Regions from separate parts of the Pseudomonas putida genome, predicted to be linked through region 1. Evidence: predicted binding sites of a transcription regulator. Region 1 holds the regulator's gene; the other holds the start of a gene.
The links. Region 1 encodes sigma-54, which starts transcription at its own class of promoters, with help from an activator protein. Its sites were predicted from a motif close to ANTGGCATNNANNTTGCTNT; they were not measured.
Positions count from the first base shown of each region.

Region 2: the regulator sigma-54 is predicted to act here: its motif matches at 1,999-2,018, upstream of C2H86_RS19980 (CmpA/NrtA family ABC transporter substrate-binding protein).

Region 1 covers NZ_CP026115.2:1,506,297-1,513,528, forward strand. The annotation lists gene mlaE (lipid asymmetry maintenance ABC transporter permease subunit MlaE) at 1-144, opposite strand, end outside; gene C2H86_RS06945 (ATP-binding cassette domain-containing protein) at 144-953, opposite strand; gene C2H86_RS06950 (KpsF/GutQ family sugar-phosphate isomerase) at 1,202-2,176, shown strand; gene C2H86_RS06955 (KdsC family phosphatase) at 2,191-2,715, shown strand; gene lptC (LPS export ABC transporter periplasmic protein LptC) at 2,724-3,296, shown strand; gene lptA (lipopolysaccharide transport periplasmic protein LptA) at 3,283-3,810, shown strand; gene lptB (LPS export ABC transporter ATP-binding protein) at 3,811-4,536, shown strand; gene C2H86_RS06975 (RNA polymerase factor sigma-54) at 4,713-6,206, shown strand; gene hpf (ribosome hibernation-promoting factor, HPF/YfiA family) at 6,285-6,593, shown strand; gene ptsN (PTS IIA-like nitrogen regulatory protein PtsN) at 6,606-7,070, shown strand; gene rapZ (RNase adapter RapZ) at 7,073-7,232, shown strand, end outside.
Region 2 covers NZ_CP026115.2:4,378,899-4,386,130, reverse strand. The annotation lists gene rlmKL (bifunctional 23S rRNA (guanine(2069)-N(7))-methyltransferase RlmK/23S rRNA (guanine(2445)-N(2))-methyltransferase RlmL) at 1-31, opposite strand, end outside; gene rmf (ribosome modulation factor) at 595-810, shown strand; gene C2H86_RS19985 (quinone-dependent dihydroorotate dehydrogenase) at 907-1,932, opposite strand; gene C2H86_RS19980 (CmpA/NrtA family ABC transporter substrate-binding protein) at 2,060-3,262, shown strand; gene C2H86_RS19975 (ANTAR domain-containing response regulator) at 3,274-3,849, shown strand; gene C2H86_RS19970 (nitrate/nitrite transporter) at 4,022-5,233, shown strand; gene C2H86_RS19965 (bifunctional protein-serine/threonine kinase/phosphatase) at 5,243-6,910, shown strand; gene cobA (uroporphyrinogen-III C-methyltransferase) at 6,938-7,232, shown strand, end outside.

The DNA.
Region 1 (7,232 bases):
CAGCAGCTGGAAACCACCGCCAATGCCGCCACGGCCGATCAGCGCATGGAACAGGAACAGGCACGAGCGCCCGAGCACGGCCAGCACGTCGATCGCCGAACGCCCAAGCAGGCGGATACGCTCGAGTAAGGATTTTCTGCGCATCACCGCGCTCCCAGCAGATCGGCGCGGTAGTCAGGCGCAGGGAAATGGAATGGCACCGGGCCGTCCGGGTCGCCTTTCATGAATTGGCGAATGCGCGGATTGTCCGAGCCCATCAGCTCGTCGGGCGTACCCTGGCCCAGCACCTGGCCATCACCAACCACATAAATGTAATCGGCGATACTGGCGGTTTCGGCCAGATCGTGGGAGACCACGATACTGGTAATACCCAAGGCATCGTTGAGCAGGCGGATCAAGCGCACGAGTACACCCATGGCAATCGGGTCCTGGCCGACGAACGGTTCGTCGTACATCAGGATCTGCGGGTCCAGGGCAATCGCCCGTGCCAGTGCCACCCGGCGCTTCATGCCGCCGGACAGCTCGTCCGGCATCAGGTCGATGGCACCGCGCAGGCCAACCGCCTGCAGTTTCATCAACACGATGTCGCGGATCATTTCGTCCGAAAGCTGGGTATGTACGCGCAAAGGGAATGCGACGTTCTCGAACACGTCGAGATCGGTAAACAGCGCACCGCTCTGGAACAGCACGCCCATCTGCTTGCGCGCATCGAACAGGTCGCTGCGCGAAAGGCTCGGCAGGTTCTGCCCGGCCACCCACACTTCACCGCCCGACGGGCGTAGCTGCGCGCCCATCAGGCGCAGCAGCGTGGTCTTGCCGCAACCCGACGGCCCCATGATCCCGGTGACCTTGCCGCGCGGGATACGGATGTCGACATTGCTGAAAATGCTGCGCGAACCGCGCTTGAAGGTGACTCCCTTCAACTCGACCGCGTAGGCGCTATCCACACTCATCTAGACTCCTTGCTAGTGCAGCCTCGCACTAATGGACGCCGGCCCTCATCGTGAAGGCACACACACCCTTGGCAGGCCGAATAGCGGCGAACTATAGCACCGCTGACCCTGCGCCCCCAAGGGCATGGAAACAGGTCGTTCAGGCCAACGACAGGCTTTGATGACATTTGCCAGGGCAATCGAAAGGATGAGGGTTTCTTGTATTGCGGCTATAATCGCCGCCTTTTAATCAGGCATTGCTTTTCGACATGAGCCAATCCAGCGAGCTGATCCACTCCGCCCAGCGCACCCTGCGCCTGGAACTCGAGGCCGTAGAAGGCTTGGTGGCCCGCATCGACACCAATTTCGTCAAGGCCTGCGAGCTGATCCTGGCAAGCAAGGGTCGGGTCGTGGTGGTCGGCATGGGCAAATCGGGGCATATCGGCAACAAGATCGCCGCCACCCTGGCCAGCACCGGCACGCCAGCGTTCTTCGTGCATCCGGCTGAAGCCAGCCATGGCGACATGGGCATGATCACCCGCGATGACGTCATTCTGGCCCTGTCCAACTCCGGCAGCACCGCCGAGATCGTTACCCTGCTGCCGCTGATCAAGCGCCTGGGGATCCAGTTGATCAGCCTGACCGGCAACCCGGACTCGCCCCTGGCCCAGGCCGCCGAGGTCAATCTTGACGCCAGCGTCGCCCATGAAGCCTGCCCGCTGAACCTGGCCCCGACCTCCTCCACCACTGCGGCGCTGGTGCTGGGTGACGCGCTGGCCATCGCCCTGCTCGAAGCCCGTGGTTTCACCGCCGAAGACTTCGCCTTCTCGCACCCTGGCGGTGCCCTGGGCCGCCGTCTGCTGCTCAAGGTCGAGAATGTCATGCACGCCGGTGACGAACTGCCCCAGGTACAGCGCGGCACACTGCTCAAGGACGCGCTTCTTGAAATGTCCCGCAAAGGTTTGGGCATGACCGTGATCGTGGACGACGATGGCAAGCTGGCCGGGATCTTCACCGACGGCGACCTGCGCCGCAGCCTGGACCGCAACATCGACGTGCACACCACACTGATTGACCAGGTGATGACTGTGCACGGCAAGACTGCTCGCGCCGAAATGCTTGCCGCCGAGGCCCTGAAGATCATGGAAGACCACAAGATCAGCGCCTTGGTGGTCGTGGACAAGGACGACCGCCCGACCGGCGCCCTGAACATGCATGACCTGCTGCGCGCCGGTGTGATGTAAAGGAGAACGAACCGATGACCCAAGATCTCATGCAACGCGGCCAGGCAATCAAGCTCGCCGTTTTCGACGTCGACGGCGTGCTGACCGATGGCCGCCTTTATTTCCTCGAAGATGGCAGCGAGTTCAAGACCTTCAACACCCTTGATGGCCAAGGCATCAAGATGCTCATGGCCTCGGGCGTAACCACGGCAATCATCAGCGGACGCAAGACCCCAGTGGTAGAGCGCCGGGCGAAAAACCTCGGTATTCCTCACCTTTACCAGGGTCGCGAAGACAAATTGGTAGTGCTCGACGGCCTGCTCGCCGATCTGGGCCTAAGCTATGACCAGGTCGCCTACCTGGGCGACGACCTCCCCGACCTGCCGGTGATCCGCCGGGTCGGCCTGGGTATTGCCGTAGCCAACGCCGCGCCGTTCGTTCGCCAGCACGCCCACGGCGTAACCCAGGCACGCGGCGGCGAAGGTGCTGCACGCGAGTTCTGCGAACTGATCATGCAGGCCCAGGGCACCCTGGACGCTGCCAACGCCAACTACCTTTAAGGTTGCCCATGTTCAGCAAGAAAGCCCGCAACATTGCACTGCTCGCGGTAATCGCCGCGGTGCTGGCGGCAGTCGGCTACTGGAATGTCAGCCCTGAAAGCTTCCTCGACAAGCCAGTGGTCCAGGTCGACGAAAGCGCCATCGACTACTATGCGATTAACGCGCACAGCGTGCAGTTCCTGCCCGACGGCAAGCTGCAATACGAAATGACAGCCGACAAGGTCGAACACCTCAAGGCCAGCGAAGTCACACTGGTGACCACACCCGACCTGCACATGTACCGCGGCACTCAGTACCCGTGGCACGTGCAGGCCGTGCGCGCCGAGGTCAACCCTGACGGTAGCGAAGTCGAACTGATCGACCAGGTGCGGATTGCCCGCACCGACGAAAAACAGCGCGATACCATCATTACCAGCTCGCGCATGACCGTATTCCCGCAGAAGCAATATGCGCAGACCGAGCAAGCCGTTAGAATCGACGGCGCCGGTGGCACAACCACAGGCAAGGGAATGAAAGCGTATTTGAAAGAAAGCAAGATCGACTTGCTCTCTAACGTAAGAGGACAGTATGAGGCTCGTTAAAACCCTCCCCCTTTTGCTCAGCCTGAGCGCAGCAGCACTGGGAAGCGCGAGCGCCTTCGCCCTGCCGAACGACCGTGACCAGCCTATTCGTATCCAGGCCGACAACGCGCACCTGGACGATAAGCAGGGTGTGGCCACCTACACCGGCGACGTGATCATCACCCAGGGCTCGATGATGATCAAAGGCAACACCGTGACCATGACCCGTGCCGCCAATGGCGACATCGACGTGGTGACCTCGGTGGGCAACCTGGCGTACTTCGAGCAGCAGCAGACTGCGGCCAAGCCCGACAAGATGAAAGGCTGGGCGGTGACCATCCAGTACCAGGCGCAGAAAGACACGGTGATCCTCACCGACCGCGCCAAGGTCGAGAACGAAGGCAACACCACCGAAGGCGAGAAGATCGTCTACAACACCAAGACCCAGGTTGCGACCGCCGGACGTGGTGGCAACGTGACACAGCCACGTCAGCGCATCGACATGGTGATCCAGCCGAAGAAGAAGGCCGAGTAAATGGCAACCCTCAAAGCCCAGCACCTGGCCAAGAGCTACAAGGGGCGGCAAGTCGTGCGTGACGTCAGCCTGTCGATCGACAGCGGGCAGATCGTCGGCTTGCTCGGCCCCAACGGCGCCGGCAAGACCACCTGCTTCTACATGATCGTGGGGCTGGTCCAGGCCGACCAGGGGCGCGTACTGATCGACAACCTCGATGTCAGTCACCAGCCCATGCACGGCCGTGCCCGCGCCGGTATCGGCTACCTGCCGCAGGAAGCCTCGATCTTCCGCAAGCTGTCGGTGGCCGACAACATCATGGCCATTCTCGAAACCCGCAAGGACATCGACCGTGAAGGGCGGCGCAAGGAACTGGAAAGCCTGCTGCAGGAATTCCACATCAGCCACATCCGCGACAACCTCGGCATGAGCCTTTCCGGTGGTGAACGCCGCCGCGTCGAAATTGCCCGCGCCCTGGCCACCGCACCGAAGTTCATCCTGCTGGACGAACCGTTTGCCGGTGTCGACCCGATCTCCGTGGGCGACATCAAGCAGATCATCCACCACCTCAAGGCCAAGGGTATCGGTGTACTGATCACCGACCACAACGTCCGTGAAACCCTGGACATCTGCGAGACCGCCTACATCGTCAACGACGGTCGACTGATCGCCGAAGGCGACGCCGAGACCATCCTGGCCAACGACCTGGTCAAGGAGGTCTACCTGGGCCACGAGTTCCGACTCTGATCCCCAGGACCTGCCTGGAGCACTGGCATTAACGCCCTGTCGGGGCTTAAGTTGTTACAGTGCTCTAGGCAAACGCTACAATTTGAGGCATAAAACTTGCTTGAATTTGGCGCTCCGGCGCCCTCGTGTAGTGGATGGCGCATGCGCGCCGGCGAACAAGGTATTAAGCCCCAGCCATGAAACCATCGCTCGTCCTAAAAATGGGCCAGCAACTGACGATGACCCCGCAGTTGCAACAGGCCATCCGCCTACTTCAGCTCTCCACCCTGGACCTCCAGCAGGAAATCCAGGAAGCGCTGGAGTCCAATCCGATGCTCGAACGTCAGGAAGACGGCGACGACTTCGACAACAGCGACCCGATGGCGGACAACGCCGAAAACAAGCCGGTCGCCGAAGTCCAGGAAAACAGCTTCCAGGAAAGCACCACCAGTGCCGAAACCCTGGAAGACGGTGAGTGGAGCGAGCGAATACCCAACGAGCTTCCAGTCGACACCGCCTGGGAAGATATTTACCAGACCAGCGCCAGCAGCCTGCCGAGCAACGATGACGACGAGTGGGACTTCACCACCCGCACGTCGGCCGGCGAAAGCCTGCAGAGCCACCTGCTGTGGCAGCTGAACCTGGCCCCGATGTCCGATACCGACCGCCTGATCGCCATCACCCTGATCGACAGCATCAACGGCCAGGGCTACCTGGAAGATTCCCTCGAAGAAATCTGCGAAGGCTTCGACCCGGAGCTGGACATCGAACTCGACGAGGTAGAAGCGGTGCTGCACCGCATCCAGCAGTTCGAGCCGGCCGGTGTCGGCGCCCGCTCCCTGGGCGAGTGCCTGCTGCTGCAATTGCGTCAACTGCCTGCCAGCACGCTCTGGATGAGCGAAGCCAAGCGCCTGGTCACCGACTTCATCGACCTGCTCGGCAGCCGCGACTACAGCCAGCTGATGCGCCGCATGAAGCTCAAGGAAGACGAACTGCGCCAGGTGATCGAGCTGGTCCAGAGTCTCAACCCGCGGCCAGGTTCGCAGATCGAGTCGAGCGAACCGGAATACGTGGTGCCCGACGTGATCGTGCGCAAGGACAGCGACCGCTGGCTGGTCGAGCTTAACCAGGAGGCGATCCCGCGCCTGCGGGTCAACCCGCAGTATGCCGGCTTCGTTCGCCGCGCCGATACCAGCGCCGACAACACCTTCATGCGCAACCAGTTGCAAGAGGCACGCTGGTTCATCAAGAGCCTGCAAAGCCGCAACGAAACGCTGATGAAGGTCGCCACGCAGATCGTCGAGCATCAGCGCGGCTTCCTCGACCACGGCGACGAAGCGATGAAGCCGCTGGTCCTGCATGACATCGCCGAAGCGGTGGGCATGCATGAGTCGACCATTTCGCGGGTGACTACGCAGAAATACATGCACACCCCGCGTGGCATCTACGAACTGAAATACTTTTTCTCCAGCCACGTCAGCACTGCCGAAGGCGGAGAATGCTCGTCTACGGCGATCCGCGCGATCATCAAGAAACTGGTTGCCGCGGAAAATCAGAAAAAGCCATTGAGTGACAGCAAGATCGCTGGTTTACTGGAGGCACAAGGCATCCAGGTAGCCCGTCGCACCGTCGCCAAGTACCGCGAGTCCCTCGGCATCGCACCGTCGAGCGAGCGCAAGCGACTGATGTAGCCCCCGGATGTGCCACAGCGTTTGTGGGGCAGGTGCAAGACCTGCCTCTTTATGCACGGGCAACAAAGGAGAAGCTGTATGCAAGTCAATATCAGTGGACAGCATGTAGAAGTCACCCAGCCACTGCGCGATTATGTGCTTGAAAAGCTCGCTCGCGTGGAGAGTCACTTCGACAAGATCACCAACGTGCAGGTCATCATGAAAGTCGAGAAGCTGCAGCAGAAGGTCGAGGCGACCCTGCAGATTCCCGGCGGTGAAGTGGTTGCCAACGCGGAACACGAAGACATGTATGCAGCGATCGACGCCTTGGCCGACAAGCTCGACCGCCAACTGAAAAAACACAAGGAAAAACAGCAAAGCTTGCTGCAAGGTGCAGCCGCCCGCTGATCCCTCTCATCCATGATCCGACTTGAAACCATCCTGACCCCCGGCCGTTCCCTGGTGAACGTGCCGGGCGGCAGCAAGAAGCGCGCCCTGGAAAAGGTCGCCAACCTGATTGCCGAGCAAGTACCCGAGCTTGCGATGCAAGACGTCTTCGAAAAGCTCATCGCTCGCGAAAAACTGGGCTCGACCGGCTTTGGCAATGGCATTGCCATTCCCCACTGCCGACTTGAAGGCTGCTCTGCCCCGGTAAGTGCACTGTTGCATCTGGACGCGCCGATCGACTACGACGCCATCGATGGCGCCCCGGTGGATCTGCTGTTCGTCCTGCTGGTGCCAGAGGCGGCCACCGATGCCCATCTTGAACTGCTGCGCCAGATCGCCAGCATGCTCGATCGCAAGGAGGTCCGCGATCGCTTGCGTGCCGCCGGTAGCAGCGAGGCCCTGTACCAGGTTGTCCTGGACGCACAGAACGAGCACTGAATATGCGCCTGATCATCGTCAGCGGCCGGTCCGGCTCCGGCAAGAGCACCGCCCTCGATGTACTGGAAGACAACGGTTTCTACGTCATTGACAATCTGCCGGCCGGGCTGCTGCCACAGCTGGCAGAGAACGCGCTGATGAACACCGAGCTTTTGCAGCCAC
Region 2 (7,232 bases), 2.9 Mb from region 1:
AGGTGAGATAGAGTTCGAAACGGTCCGACATGAGTATTCCAGCGCCTTGGGCTATGTAAGTGACGAGGCGACGCATCGCCTGGCCGATGTTTGCCCGAACGCCCTTCCAGCAAGCGTCCGAGTGGCCTTCCCCGCTGCATCAGCGCAGCCGAGGGGCCGGGCCGCCTGATCGATCCGCTGTTCGCCAGGTGGCAAAAACAGCTTAGATCATCAGGCAGTACCAATAATTTCCGTCGACTCCGGGACCGGTGTGACCCTTCGTCGCATTACCGAATATTTCTGTCATCCTGCCGCAACGCTGGCGAAATGACGTCAAGGTTCAGCAAACCCTGATCACAGCGGGCTCAACGTCAAACAAGGTTGAGTCGCATTTATTTACTTATCCCCTCACCCTTGGAAAGGTTACGTGCTTATGACAAATCGATCATTCACACGGTGACCTGCATTCGATAGAACTGGTCTCAGGCCACTTCGCAACGAGGCGGCACTTTCAGCTCGCCACGCCGGCAGCGAGCGCAAAACCGGCAGAAAGACTCTGCCCGGCCTCGGAGAGGCCGACGGGACATTACAGTCAACAAGTGAGGGCAACACCCTATGAGAAGACTTAAGCGTGATCCGTTGGAAAGAGCATATTCACGTGGCTACCAATACGGGGTCACCGGCAAATCCCGCGAACTTTGCCCCTTTACTCTTCCTTCAGTTCGCCAAGCCTGGATCAACGGCTGGCGCGAAGGTCGCGGTGATAACTGGGACGGAATGACTGGCACCGCTGGCATCCATAGACTCAACGAAAATCACGCCGTTGGCTGAACGAGGACACTGAATTCGAGTTACCATGCGCGCCCTATCCGGGCGGCGGGCTTCGGCCCAGGGGCCCCTTGACGGGGCCCTTTTTTATGCCCGCCTTCAGGCCTTGGGCATTGCCGCGATCGCATCCACCGCTTCGCGAATCAGTGACGGCCCCTTGTAGATGAAGCCCGAGTAGATCTGCACCAGGCTCGCCCCTGCGGCGATCTTCTCTGCCGCATGACGGCCTTCGGTAATGCCACCGGCGGCGATGATCGGCAGCTTGCCACCCAGCTCGCCCGCCAGCACCTTGACGATATGGGTGCTCTTCTCCAGCACTGGCGCGCCCGACAGGCCGCCGGCCTCGCCACCATGCTCCAGCCCTTCGACACCCTCGCGGCCCAAGGTGGTGTTGGTGGCAATCACCGCGTCCATTCCCGACTCCATCAGCGCCGAGGCCACCAGCGCGGTTTCCTCGTCGCTCATGTCCGGCGCGATCTTGATCGCCAGCGGCACACGCTTGCCCTGTTCGGCGGCCAACTGCTCACGGCGTTCGGCCAGGGCATCGAGCAGCTGCCTGAGCGAGTCGCCGAACTGCAGGCTGCGCAGGCCCGGGGTGTTCGGCGAGCTGACGTTGACGGTGATATAGCTGGCTTCGCGATAGACCTTGTTAAGGCAGATCAGGTAATCGTCGACCGCACGCTCGACCGGGGTATCGAAGTTCTTGCCGATGTTGATGCCCAACACACCGTCGTAGCGCGAAGCACGCACGCGCTCGAGCAGGTGATCGACACCCAGGTTGTTGAAGCCCATGCGGTTGATGATCGCCGTTGCCTGCGGCAGGCGGAACAACCGTGGCTTGGGGTTGCCCGGCTGCGGACGCGGGGTCACGGTGCCGATCTCGACGAAGCCGAAGCCCAGCTGGGCAAAGCCGTCGATGGCCGCGCCGTTCTTGTCCAGGCCCGCCGCCAGCCCCACCGGGTTGGCGAAGTTCAAGCCCATCACGGTCACCGGCAACGCGGCCGGCTGCTTGCACAACACGCCATTGAGCCCAAGCCGGCCACCGGCGCCGATCAGGTCCAGGGACAGGTCATGGGAGGTTTCCGGGGAAAGCTTGAACAGCAGCTGGCGGGCCAGGGTATACATGGGCGGGCAAGGCTCGGGGTGAGTGAGGCAGCGATTATAGCCAGCGCGCGCCCGGCATGACAGGGGCTTGGCACATGGGTTGCTACTTCCCTTGCCTACAGCCTGTTCAGTTCGACCGAGGACCTTCGTGAATACAGCACCTCTAGCCTGGGTAAACGGCAGCGACGCACCGGAAAAACCCAGCCTCAACATCGGCTACATGGCCCTGACCGATTGCGCCTCGGTGGTGGTCGCCGCCACCCAGGGCTTCGCCCAGCAACACGGCCTGACCCTCAACCTCAAACGCCAGGGCTCCTGGGCCGGCCTGCGCGACAAGCTGGCCAGCGGCGAGCTGGACGCCGCCCATTGCCTCTACGGCCTGGTCTACGCCGTACACCTGGGCATCGGTGGTGTACCGGCCAGCGACCTGGCAGTGCTTATGGGGCTGAACCAGAATGCCCAGGCCATCAACCTGTCGCCGGCCCTGCAGCGCAAGGGCGTGACCAGCCCTGAGGCACTGGCGCAACAGGTGCACCAGCATGGCGCACGGCTGACTTTCGCCCAGACCTTCCCCACCGGCACCCACGCCATGTGGCTGTATTACTGGTTGGCCAGCCAGGGCATCCACCCGTTGCACGACGTTACCAGCGTGGTGGTGCCACCGGCACAGATGGCGGCGCATATCCAGGCCGGGCGCATCGACGGTTTCTGCGTCGGTGAGCCTTGGGCCGCTGCCGCCGTCAGCCAGGGCCAGGGCTTCACCCTGGCCACCAGCCAGTCGATCTGGCCCGACCACCCGGAGAAGGTACTGGCCTGCACCCGCACCTTCGTCGAGCACAACCCCAATAGCGCACGCGCACTGGTCAAGGCAGTACTTGCTGCCAGCCGGTTCATCGAACAGAGCCAGGAGAACCTGCGCAGCACCGCGCAACTGCTCAGTGGTAGCGCCTACCTCGACACACCGATCGAAAACGTCGAGCCGCGCCTGCTGGGCGACTATCAGGACGGCCTGGGTAACGCCTGGCGCGACCGGCACGCCTTGCGCCTGTTCGACCATGGCCGTGTCAACCTGCCTTACCTGTCGGACGGCATGTGGTTCATGACCCAGTTCCGCCGCTGGGGCCTGCTGCGTGACGATCCCGACTACCTCGGCGTTGCTCGCCAGGTGCAGCAACTGGCGCTGTACCGCGAGGCCGCTGACGCACTCGGCGTGCCCTGCCCCGAGTCAGCCATGCGCAGCAGCCTGCTGATCGACGGCACGCGCTGGGACGGCACCGATCCGTATGCCTACGCCCGCAGCTTCCGCCTGCACGCCCTGGGCCATGCGCCCGATGCCCGAGTCGGTCTGTGAGGGCCATCACCATGCTGCGCATCCTGCTGATCGACGACACCCAGAAGAAGGTTGGCCGCCTCAAGGCCGCACTGCGCGAAGCCGGATTCGAAGTGATCGAGGCGCCAGACCTGACCATCGACCTGCCGGCCTGCGTCGAAACGGTGCGCCCGGACGTGGTGCTGATCGATACCGACTCACCCGACCGTGACGTGATGGAGCAGGTGGTGCTGGTCAGTCGCGACCAGCCACGGCCCATCGTGCTGTTCACCGACGAGCATGACCCGGCGGTAATGCGCCAGGCGATCCAGGCCGGGGTCAGCGCCTACATCGTCGAAGGCATCCATGCGGCGCGGCTGCAGCCCATTCTCGATGTCGCCATGGCGCGCTTCGAGAGCGACCAGGCGCTCAAGGCCCAGCTGTTGGCCCGCGACCAGCAACTGGCCGAGCGCAAGCGCATCGAGCAGGCCAAGGGGTTGCTGATGAAGATGAAAGACTGCAACGAGGAGCAGGCCTACACCCTGATGCGTCGGCAGGCCATGAGCCGCCAGCAGAAGCTGATCCAGGTGGCCGAGCAGATCATCGCCATGCATGAAATGCTGGGCTGAGGCCGCCTCACCAGACCAGAGTTGGCCCAGCTCTTGCTGAAGATATTTCACCGGTAGCCAACGGCGGTTGCCTCATAAAACTCCCGACAAAGACGTCGCTCTCCCCTCCACGCCAGTGGACCGGGTAGCGGCGTCTTTTTCGTTTCCGTTGCATTGCCGAGTGAGGTGTTCGATGAGTACCAGCTTCTGGAAATCCGGGCATGTGCCCACGCTGTTCGCCGCGTTCCTGTATTTCGACCTGAGCTTCATGGTCTGGTACCTGCTTGGCCCGCTGGCGGTGCAGATCGCCGCTGACCTGCAACTGAGCGCCCAGCAGCGGGGGCTGATGGTGGCTACGCCGATCCTTGCCGGTGCAGTGCTGCGCTTCGTCATGGGTGTGCTGGTCGATCGCCTGTCGCCGAAGACCGCTGGCCTGATCGGCCAGGTAATCGTCATCGTCGCCCTGGCCGGCGCCTGGTACCTGGGCGTGCACACCTATGAGCAGGCCCTGCTGCTGGGTGTATTCCTCGGTGTTGCCGGTGCCTCGTTCGCCGTGTCGTTGCCGCTCGCGTCGCAGTGGTACCCGCCGCAGCATCAGGGCAAGGCCATGGGCATCGCAGGTGCGGGCAACTCCGGCACCGTGTTCGCCGCCCTGCTGGCCCCGGTGCTGGCCGCCGGGTTTGGCTGGAACAATGTGTTCGGCTTTGCCGTGCTCCCGCTGCTGCTGACCCTGGTGCTGTTCGCCCTGCTTGCCCGCAATGCTCCGCAACGGCCCAAGCCCAAGGCGGCAGCCGACTACCTCAAAGCCCTGGGCGACCGTGACAGCTGGTGGTTCATGTTCTTCTACAGCGTCACCTTCGGCGGCTTCATCGGCCTGGCCAGCGCCCTGCCCGGCTACTTCAGCGACCAGTACGCCCTGAGCCCGGTTACCGCTGGCTACTACACCGCCGCCTGCGTGTTCGCCGGCAGCCTGATGCGCCCGCTGGGTGGCGCCCTGGCCGACCGTTTCGGCGGCATCCGCACGCTGCTCGGCATGTACAGCGTGGCTGCCATCTGCATCGCGGCAGTCGGCTTCAACCTGCCGAGCGCGGCAGCCGCCCTGGCGCTGTTCGTCAGTGCCATGCTCGGCCTCGGCGCCGGCAATGGCGCGGTGTTCCAGCTGGTACCACAACGCTTCCGCCAGGAGATCGGCGTGATGACCGGGCTGATCGGCATGGCCGGTGGCATCGGCGGCTTCCTGCTGGCAGCAGGGCTCGGCGCCATCAAGCAGCACACCGGCGACTATCAGCTGGGCCTGTGGCTGTTCGCCAGCCTTGGCCTGCTCGCCTGGTTCGGCCTGCACGGGGTCAAGCAGCGCTGGCGCACCACCTGGGGCTCGGCAGCGGTTACCGCTGCGCGGGTCTGAGGCACGACGATGAGCCTGCAGCTTAGCTTCGCCCAGGCCAGCGCCACCGGGCCACGCACGGAGAACCAGGACGCCCTGCGCCTGGTCACGCCGGCAACGGAACTGGCCGCCAGCAAGGGCTACCTGTTCGCCCTCGCCGATGGCGTCAGCCAGTGCGCCGACGGCGGCCTGGCTGCCCGCGCCAGCCTGCAGGCGCTGGCCATGGACTATTACGCCACGCCCGCCACCTGGGGCGTGGCCCAGGCCCTGGACCGCCTGCTGTTGGCACAGAACCGCTGGTTGCGCGCCCAGGGCAGCCAGCCGCTGCTGACCACACTGAGCGCCCTGGTACTACGCGGGCGCCGCTTCACCCTGGCACACGTGGGCGATTGCCGGGCCTATCGCTGGCACGCCGGTCACCTGCAATGCCTGAGCGAAGACCACGTCTGGGACCAACCCGGCATGCAGCACGTGCTCAAGCGTGCACTGGGCCTGGACCAGCACCTGCTGGTCGACTACCTGGACGGCGAACTGCAGACTGGCGAGTGCTACCTGTTGCTCAGCGACGGCGTCTGGGCCAGCCTTGGCGACCAGCACATCCAGGCCGTGCTGCGTGAGCAGCCCGACCTGCAGTCGGCCGCCGACACCCTGGTTGCCAGCGCCCATCACAACGGCAGCCAGGACAACGCCAGCGCCTTGCTGGTGCGGGTCGAGCAGTTGGGCACGGCCAACCTCGGCGACACCCTGGTGCAACTGCAGCAATGGCCATTGCCTGGGCCGCTACGCGAGGGCCAGGCGCTCGATGGCTGGCAGATCGAGACGCGCCTGGCACACAGCCGCCAGTCGCTGCTCTACCGGGTACGCGATACCCAGGGCCAGCCCTGGCTGCTGAAAACCCTGCCCGGCGAGCGCGAACAGGAACCCGGCGCCGCCCAGGGCCTGCTGCTGGAGGAGTGGTTCCTGCGCCGGGTCGCTGGCCGTCACTTCCCCGAACTGCATGCCGCGAGCCAGCGCCAGCACCTGTACTACGTGATGCGCGAACACAGCGGCAAGACCCTCGCGACGCAATTGGCCAGCCATGGCCCGCTACCGCTTGCGCAGTGGATGGAAGTAGCCCGCCAGCTGTTGCAAGCGGTCGGCGTACTGCACCGGCGTAACCTGCTGCACCGCGACATCAAGCCCGACAACCTGCATCTGGGTGATGACGGCCAGTTACGCCTGCTGGACTTCGGCCTGGCGTACTGCCCCGGCCTCTCTCAGGATCCACTGCACGAGCTACCCGGCACGCCTTCGTTCATTGCCCCGGAAGCCTTCGAAGGCCAGCCGCCCAGCCCGCGCCAGGACTTGTATGCAGTCGGCGTCACGCTCTATCACCTGCTGACCGGGCATTACCCCTACGGCGAGATCGAGGCCTTCCAGCGCCCGCGCTTCAGCCAGGCGGTCAATGCCTCACGCTATCGCCCCGATCTGCCCGAATGGCTGCAGCACAACCTGCAGCAAGCCGTGGCAGCAGACCCGGCGCAACGCTTTGAAACCGCCGAACAGTGGCTGCTGCTGCTCGAGCTCGGTGACCGCCAGGAATTGCCCAGCCGCCCACGCCCCTTGCTTGAGCGCGAACCATTGAAGGTCTGGCGAACCCTGGCCCTGCTGTCGCTGTTGTGCAACCTGATTCTGTTGTTCGCCCTGCTCAAGGGTTGAACGCGTCCTGCCGATGAGGAAACCCTGATGAATGCAAAAGTCTGGCTGGTCGGTGCCGGCCCTGGCGACCCTGAACTGCTCACGCTCAAGGCCGTGCGCGCGCTGCAACAGGCCGAGATAGTGATGATCGACGACCTGGTAAACCCGGCCGTACTGGAACACTGTCCGCAAGCCAGGGTCATTGCCGTAGGCAAACGTGGCGGTTGTCGTTCCACACCCCAGGCCTTCATCCAGCGCCTGATGCTGCGTCATGCACGGCAGGGGCGTTGCGTGGTGCGCCTCAAGGGCGGTGACCCGTGCATCTTTGGCCGTGGCGGCGAGG